Regions from separate parts of the Pseudomonas sp. S2_C11 genome, predicted to be linked through region 2. Evidence: riboswitches for the same ligand, from Rfam matches in the RefSeq annotation. Region 2 holds a riboswitch; each other region holds the start of a gene.
The links. A riboswitch is a leader RNA that binds a small molecule or an ion and turns the genes downstream of it on or off. The one in region 2 is predicted to bind cobalamin.
Positions count from the first base shown of each region.

Region 1: another riboswitch for cobalamin. It lies ahead of cobW (cobalamin biosynthesis protein CobW); the one in region 2 lies ahead of cobO (cob(I)yrinic acid a,c-diamide adenosyltransferase).
Region 3: another riboswitch for cobalamin. It lies ahead of AB4N48_RS09130 (ABC transporter substrate-binding protein); the one in region 2 lies ahead of cobO (cob(I)yrinic acid a,c-diamide adenosyltransferase).

Region 1 covers NZ_CP162765.1:2,659,116-2,661,371, reverse strand. The annotation lists cobalamin riboswitch at 654-865, shown strand; gene cobW (cobalamin biosynthesis protein CobW) at 965-2,029, shown strand; gene cobN (cobaltochelatase subunit CobN) at 2,033-2,256, shown strand, end outside.
Region 2 covers NZ_CP162765.1:3,611,363-3,613,618, forward strand. The annotation lists gene AB4N48_RS16290 (cobyrinate a,c-diamide synthase) at 1-132, opposite strand, end outside; gene cobO (cob(I)yrinic acid a,c-diamide adenosyltransferase) at 129-740, opposite strand; cobalamin riboswitch at 823-1,052, opposite strand; gene AB4N48_RS16300 (hypothetical protein) at 1,215-1,799, shown strand; gene AB4N48_RS16305 (PQQ-dependent sugar dehydrogenase) at 1,866-2,256, shown strand, end outside.
Region 3 covers NZ_CP162765.1:1,974,617-1,976,872, forward strand. The annotation lists gene AB4N48_RS09125 (FecCD family ABC transporter permease) at 1-334, opposite strand, end outside; gene AB4N48_RS09130 (ABC transporter substrate-binding protein) at 331-1,344, opposite strand; cobalamin riboswitch at 1,484-1,675, opposite strand; gene AB4N48_RS09135 (ParD-like family protein) at 1,885-2,112, shown strand; gene map (type I methionyl aminopeptidase) at 2,109-2,256, shown strand, end outside.

The DNA.
Region 1 (2,256 bases), 950 kb from region 2:
CTCCGGTTTGCTTCGCTGCACCTACACTCGCTGTGTACGACTGCGTCGTACGGTCGCTGCGCTCCCACGCCCGGATCAATCCCTCCACTCAGCCTTCCGACGTCGCCGGTGGATCAAGATCAAGAGCACCCGAGCTAACGCTCATTGTTGAGTGGGGCGGCTTCGCCGCGGGCAGCTGCGCTGCTTTGCTTTTGCTTTTGTGGGAGCGAGCCTGCTCGCGAAGGCGGCCTGACAGCCGACCTGTTCTTGAGCTGGTGCGCGATCCAACTGTAGGAGCTGCCGAAGGCTGCGATCTTTTGCTTTTGCCTTTGCCTTTGCTTTTGCTCTGGCTTTTGATCTTTTGCCCCTTCGGCAGGCTTCGTTACGGGATCGATCCGGGGGTGGGAGCGCAGCGACCGTACGACGCAGTCGTACACAGCGGAAGGAGGTGCAGCGAAGCAAACCGTAGCCGCTGCGCCCGGATCGGTCCCGTAACGAAGGTACCCCGAGCCCCAGCGAGCGGGCCGTACGCCGGGGCAAAGCCTTTTGGTTCCTTTTTGGCGTTTGAAAAAGGGACTCGCTGTAAGAGCGAAACCATAAGAAGCCGTTACCGCAGCAACGGATATACCCCCAGTTTCAGACTCACCGACCATTGACCCACGACGGACCCATGCGTAGCCTTGCGCTTTCGAGGTTCTTCGGCACTCGCCGAAGCTAAGAAGGGAACGCGGTCAAAGCCGCGGCTGCCCCCGCAACTGTGAACGGTGATGTTCGTTGCCACGCCACTGCCAGCTCAACCGATGAGCCAGCGGGAAGGCGCAATGGACGCCAGGCCCAACGCCTGAACGCCGTCAGCCAGGAGACCTGCCTCGTCACAGATTCTCACTACAACCGGGCGGGGTGATCCGGTGGCGAATGCTTCCGGCGTGCATGCGCGCTGCCGGTTCTCGTCCCGTATGCCCGCCGCTTGCCAAAGGGCATACCGATGAAAACACTGGCCAAACTCCCCGTCACCATCGTCACCGGTTTCCTCGGTTCGGGCAAAACCACGCTGCTGCGGCACATGCTCGATAACGCTCAGGGCCGGCGCATCGCGGTGATCGTCAACGAGTTTGGCGAGCTGGGCATCGACGGTGAAATCCTCAAGCAATGCACCATCGGCTGCACCGAAGAAGAGGCCAGCGGCCGCGTTTATGAGCTGGCCAACGGCTGCCTTTGCTGCACGGTGCAGGAAGAATTCTTCCCGGTGATGCGCGAACTGGTCGCCCGTCGCGGTGACCTTGATCACATTCTCATCGAAACCTCCGGCCTGGCTCTGCCCAAGCCGTTGGTGCAAGCCTTCCAGTGGCCGGAAATTCGCAGTGCCTGCACCGTCGATGCAGTCATCACCGTGGTCGACAGCCCGGCCGTCGCTGCTGGCACCTTCGCCGCGTTCCCGGATCAGGTCGATGCCCAGCGCAAACTCGATCCGAACCTTGATCACGAGTCGCCGCTGCACGAGTTGTTCGCCGATCAACTGGCCAGTGCTGACCTGGTCATCCTCAACAAAGCCGACCAGACCAGCGCGGAAGATCTGGCTCGCGTGCGTGCTGAAGTCGCCGAAGAGCTGCCGCCAGCGGTAAAAATCATCGAAGCCAGCAATGGCCGCCTGCCGCTGGACGTGCTGATCGGCCTCGGCGCCGGCTCTGAGGAGCATATCGACAGCCGCCACAGTCACCACGATCACCATCACGACGGTGATGACGACGACCACGATCACGACGCCTTCGATTCGATCTCCATCGAATTGCCGCAAGCCGACGAAAGCTTGCTGCTCGACGCGCTGACGCAACTGGTGGTGCAGCACGGCATCCTGCGGGTCAAAGGCTTCGCGGCGATTCCGAACAAGCCGATGCGCCTGTTGATCCAGGGCGTGGGCACGCGTTTCGATAAGCATTTCGACCGTCAGTGGGGCGCCGAAGAAGCGCGCGTCACGCGTCTGGTGCTGATCGGTCAGGAGCTTGATGCGGCACAACTCGAAGCGCAATTGCGCGCTGCGCTCAGCGTTTAAGCCATGCACCTGCTCAGGACCCAGCCCGGCGGATTCGTCTCGGATGACAACATTGCCGACCTCGGACAAACCCCCGCCGAGCTGGTGATCCTGTGCAGCGGCGATTCCAGCCTGGCGCTGCTCGCGGAGGCTGCGCAGCAACTGCCCGATGACTATCCGAGCCTGCGTCTGGCCAACCCGATGCAGGTGCAGAATCATGCCTCGGTCGATCTGTATGTCGACGAAGT
Region 2 (2,256 bases):
GCATTTGAACACGCGCACCTTGCGCCCTTGGTTGCGATGCAAACGGGCGAGTGCGGCGGTGACGGTGGTCTTGCCCTGACCGGAGGCCGGCGCGGCGATCAACACCGCCGGGCAGTGACGTGGTTGCTTCAAAGTTCGACGCCTTTCTGCGCTTTGATCCCGGCCTGAAAGGCGTGCTTGAGCATGCCCATCTCGGTGACCGTGTCGCCCATCTCGATCATTTCCGGCTTGGCGCCGCGCCCGGTGACAACCACGTGCTGCATCGGCGGGCGCGCTTGCAGATCGCTGAGCACCTGATCGAGATCGAGGTAGCCGTGCTTGAGGGCGATGTTCAATTCATCGAGCACCACCAGACCGATCGAAGGGTCGCGCAACAATTCGCGCGAGACTTCCCAAGCGGCGGTCGCAGCGGCGATGTCGCGCTGACGATCCTGGGTTTCCCAGGTGAAGCCTTCGCCCATGACGTGGAAACGCACCTGCTCGGGGAAGCGGCGGAAAAACAATTCTTCGCCAGTGCTGTTGCGGCCCTTGATGAACTGCACCACGCCGCACTGCATGCCGTGGCCCATCGCGCGGGCGAGCATGCCGAATGCCGAGCTGCTCTTGCCTTTGCCGTTGCCGGTCAGCACCAGCACCAGGCCACATTCGTCGGGCGAGTTGGCAATGCGTTCGTCGATCACGGCCTTCTTGCGCTGCATGCGCGCCAGATGGCGTTCGTCACGCTCGGGGGAATCAGTCATGGGGGAGCTCTCCGTTGAGGCTGGATAACGGCGGGCAGGCAAAAGAATAGACGGCAAAAAGCCTGGCATCGCCCACCGTGATGCCGCTGAGATGGATCAGGCCGGTCTCCGGGCTCATGAGCGGCGTTTCGCCGGACTGCGCGCCTTCCCGCTTCTTTCGAGGCAGTGGCTCAAGGCGCAGTTTTCACTCATTTACCGTTGCGGGGGCAGCGCCGGGATCGTCGTGGCTTCGCTCGAAGACCACCCTCACCGGCTTCCCTGTTTCACTCTGTCGACGCTGGGCCACAGAGCACCTGAAACAAGCGGCGAAGGTTAGAGGGTTGGGGGTGGAGCGTCAATTGAAGAGGCGCTTTGCGCGCGAATAACTGCCGTTGATCCATTGTGCAGCGGCAATCTTGTGCCAGACTGCGACAAGTGATATCAAAGAGCCATGCTTTTCCCGAAAAGCCCACTACAACAATAAGGATGACGACGATGCAAGGCATGATCATCAGCAACCCGCGCCTGGAATTTCTGCGCCCGGTGCTGGAACGCTGGTTTGACTGTATCGATCGCTACAACACCGTACGCGGCGACAACGAAACGCCATATTGGCACGACGAGAAAGCCAATCTCGGCCTGCTCTCGGCAGCGGCGTGGATGGCTGAAATGGTCACGCTGAACGACACGGCCACGCGCAAACAGAACGAAGAAGGCGAACGCAATGCTCGCGCCGACCTGCTGATTGCCGGCGCCGAAGACCGCGCGTTCATTCAGGCCACGCAACGCTGGCCACGGGTCAACAACCTCAACCTGACCCAGGCACTGCTCGACGTCACCGCCGATGCCAAGCGCATCAGTTACGCCAGCGATCTCAAGCTCGGCTGCCTCTTTGTTGCTCCGCAAAAACCTCAGCACAGCGCCAGCCCCGAAGAATTGCAGGACATGGTAGACGACCTGCAAAAGGAACACACCTGCGCCGTGGCCTGGTATTTCCCCTACGCCTATCGCAAATTGCACAGCGACGCGGGCAACTATCATCCGGGCATCGCCATGCTGTTCAAGGAAGCCCGCGGTTGAGCAGTTGAACCATCGGGCCTGCGCCCTCCTCTATGTTTAGGAATGCATTCATAGGGAAGATCAGCAATGCGCAAGGCCCAACTCGCTCTTATCATCGCCGTCGCTGGCGGGCTCGCCGCCTGCGGTGAAACCTCCAGCCTGCAAGTCTCCGACGGCACCGGCCCGTCACCGAAACTGCCCGAACCGAACAAGACGCTGATCCCGACAGTCAACATCGCCCCGGCGGTGGGCTGGCCGGAAGGCGCGAAACCGACCGCAGCGGCCGGCACCCAGGTCGCCGCGTTTGCCGAAGGCCTTGATCACCCGCGCTGGCTCTACGTGCTGCCCAACGGCGATGTGCTGGTGGCGGAGACCAATGCGCCGCCCAAGCCCGATGACAGCAAAGGCATTCGTGGCTGGGTGATGAAGAAAGTCATGGGCAAGGCCGGCGCCGGCGTGCCCAGCCCGAACCGCATCA
Region 3 (2,256 bases), 1.6 Mb from region 2:
GGGCGACCATCACCGCGCCGGTCGAGGCGCCAGCAGAAATTCCCAGCAGATACGGATCGGCCAACGGATTGCGCAGCAGCGATTGCAGGATTACGCCACAGGTCGCCAGACCGGCGCCGCAGGCCGCCGCGACCAGCGCGCGGGTCAGGCGATAGTTCCAGACAATGCCTTCGTCGATCGGGTCGAGCACATAACCGGCGCCCCACAGCTTGTTCGCCAGCACCTGCAACACCACGCTCGGCTCGATCGAAGTCTCGCCAATGGCCACGCCGCCGATCAGCGCGACCGACAGCGTCAACAGCACCAGCAGCAAACGGATCAGGCGTCTGCTCATGGCGACAGGTCGTAGCCGTTGATGGCGCTGGCCAGTTGTTCGAGGCCGTCGAAGGTGCGCAGGCTGGCCTGCATGGCCATGGCGTCAAGGATGATGATGCGGTTGTGCTTGACCGCATCCATGTTGCGCGTCACCGGATCACTGCGCAGGAAGGCGAGTTTCTTCTGATAGTCGTCCGCCGGGAAACGCCGACGATCCATGCGCGCGATCACCAGAAACGTCGGGTTGGCCTTGGCGATGGTTTCCCAGCCGACGGTTGGCCATTCTTCATCCGACTCGACGACGTTGCGCACGCCGAGGGTGCTGAGCATGAAATCGGGAACGCCTTTGTGCCCGGCCACGAAAGGCTCGATGTCCATCTCGGCGCTGGAGAACCACACCAGGGCGCTGACGTCTTTGCGCTGCTGCTTTTTCGCGGTGGCGATCGACTGCGCGAGGCTGGCTTTGAGCTGCTCATTGAGCTGCTCGCCACGCGCCTGCACGTCGAAAATCGCCGCCAGTTGGCTCACGCTTTTGTAGATGCTGTCGATGCGAAACGGTGCCAGCCGCGTCCCGTCCGAACCAACGAGGTTGTCCTTGGCTTCGCAATCGGAGGGCAGCAGATAGGTCGGAATCTTCAGTTCATGAAACTGCTCGCGGGTGCCGACCGCGCCTTGCGGGCCGACCATCCATTCCAGCTCGACGGCAACCAGCTCCGGGCGTTTGGCGATCACCGCTTCGAAACTCGGCTCGTTGTCGGCGAGGCGCTCGATCCTGTCGTTCTGTGCTTTGTATGTGCCCAGCACATCGTTGAACCACAGCGAAGTGCCGACGACTTTGTCGCCCAGGCCCAAGGCATAGAGCATTTCCGTGCCGGCCTGGCCGATGGTAACCGTGCGCGCAGGCGCGTGCTGAAAGGTCAGGCTGCTGCCACAGTTTTCGACGGTCAGCGGATACGCAGTCGGCGCCGCTTGCGCCAGGGGGCAAAGATTCAGAGTGGTGAGCAGGGTGGCAACGCGGGGCAGCAGCATGGGGCAGTCTCCAAGGGAACCGTACGGGAGCGGGCGGGTACGGTTGGAAACACACCTCGGGCGCGGTCGTGGAAACTGCGCAAGGCCGGCACGGGGAAAATGCGCACGGCACGATGTCCTTCCCGGACACCCCGCCGGTTAGTCAGTCGCTGTGCCGGCAGGTCTCCTGACTGATGCGTCATTGCCACGCTCCGGCCTTCCCGGGATTCACCCAGTGGCAGTCGAGGAGCAGGCTCGGCACCTACAGTTGCGGGGGCAGTTCCGATTGATGCGTGGAGCACCTCGGATTCCCTATTAATTCCGTGTGGAAACCGGCGCGGGCATGGTAGTCGATCAGGCCGCTGATGGGGAGCCGAATCTGCTTTGGTAGGAGCTGCCAAAGGCTGCGATCTTTTGATCTGGTCTTTAACGGGCAAGATCAAAAGATCGCAGCCTTCGGCAGCTCCTACACGGGTGCGTGTTTGCGTGGCGAAGCGTTTGCAATCCGAGGGTAAGCTTGGCTAATATACGTTCCATATACACATCGTATCGGATTCATATATGGGCATCGTAAAAATCTCAGAGGACATGCACGAGAACCTGCGTATCTCCAGCAACGCCCTCAGCCGCTCGATCAACGCGCAGGCCGAGCACTGGATGCGCATCGGCATGCTCGCCGAGCTGCATCCCAATCTCGACCACAGCGCCATTTGCCGCCTGCTGATCCGCGCCGAACAGAATGGTGGGCTGGATCTGCAACAACTGACTCAGGAAGCCGTCAGCGCATGAGAAACCAGATCAAGATCAACACCCCGGCCGACATCGAAAAATCCCGCGCCGCCGGCAAACTCGCCGCTGAAGTGCTGGCAATGCTGGTGCCGCATGTGAAGGCTGGCGTGACCACCGATGAGCTGGATCGACTGTGCAACGATT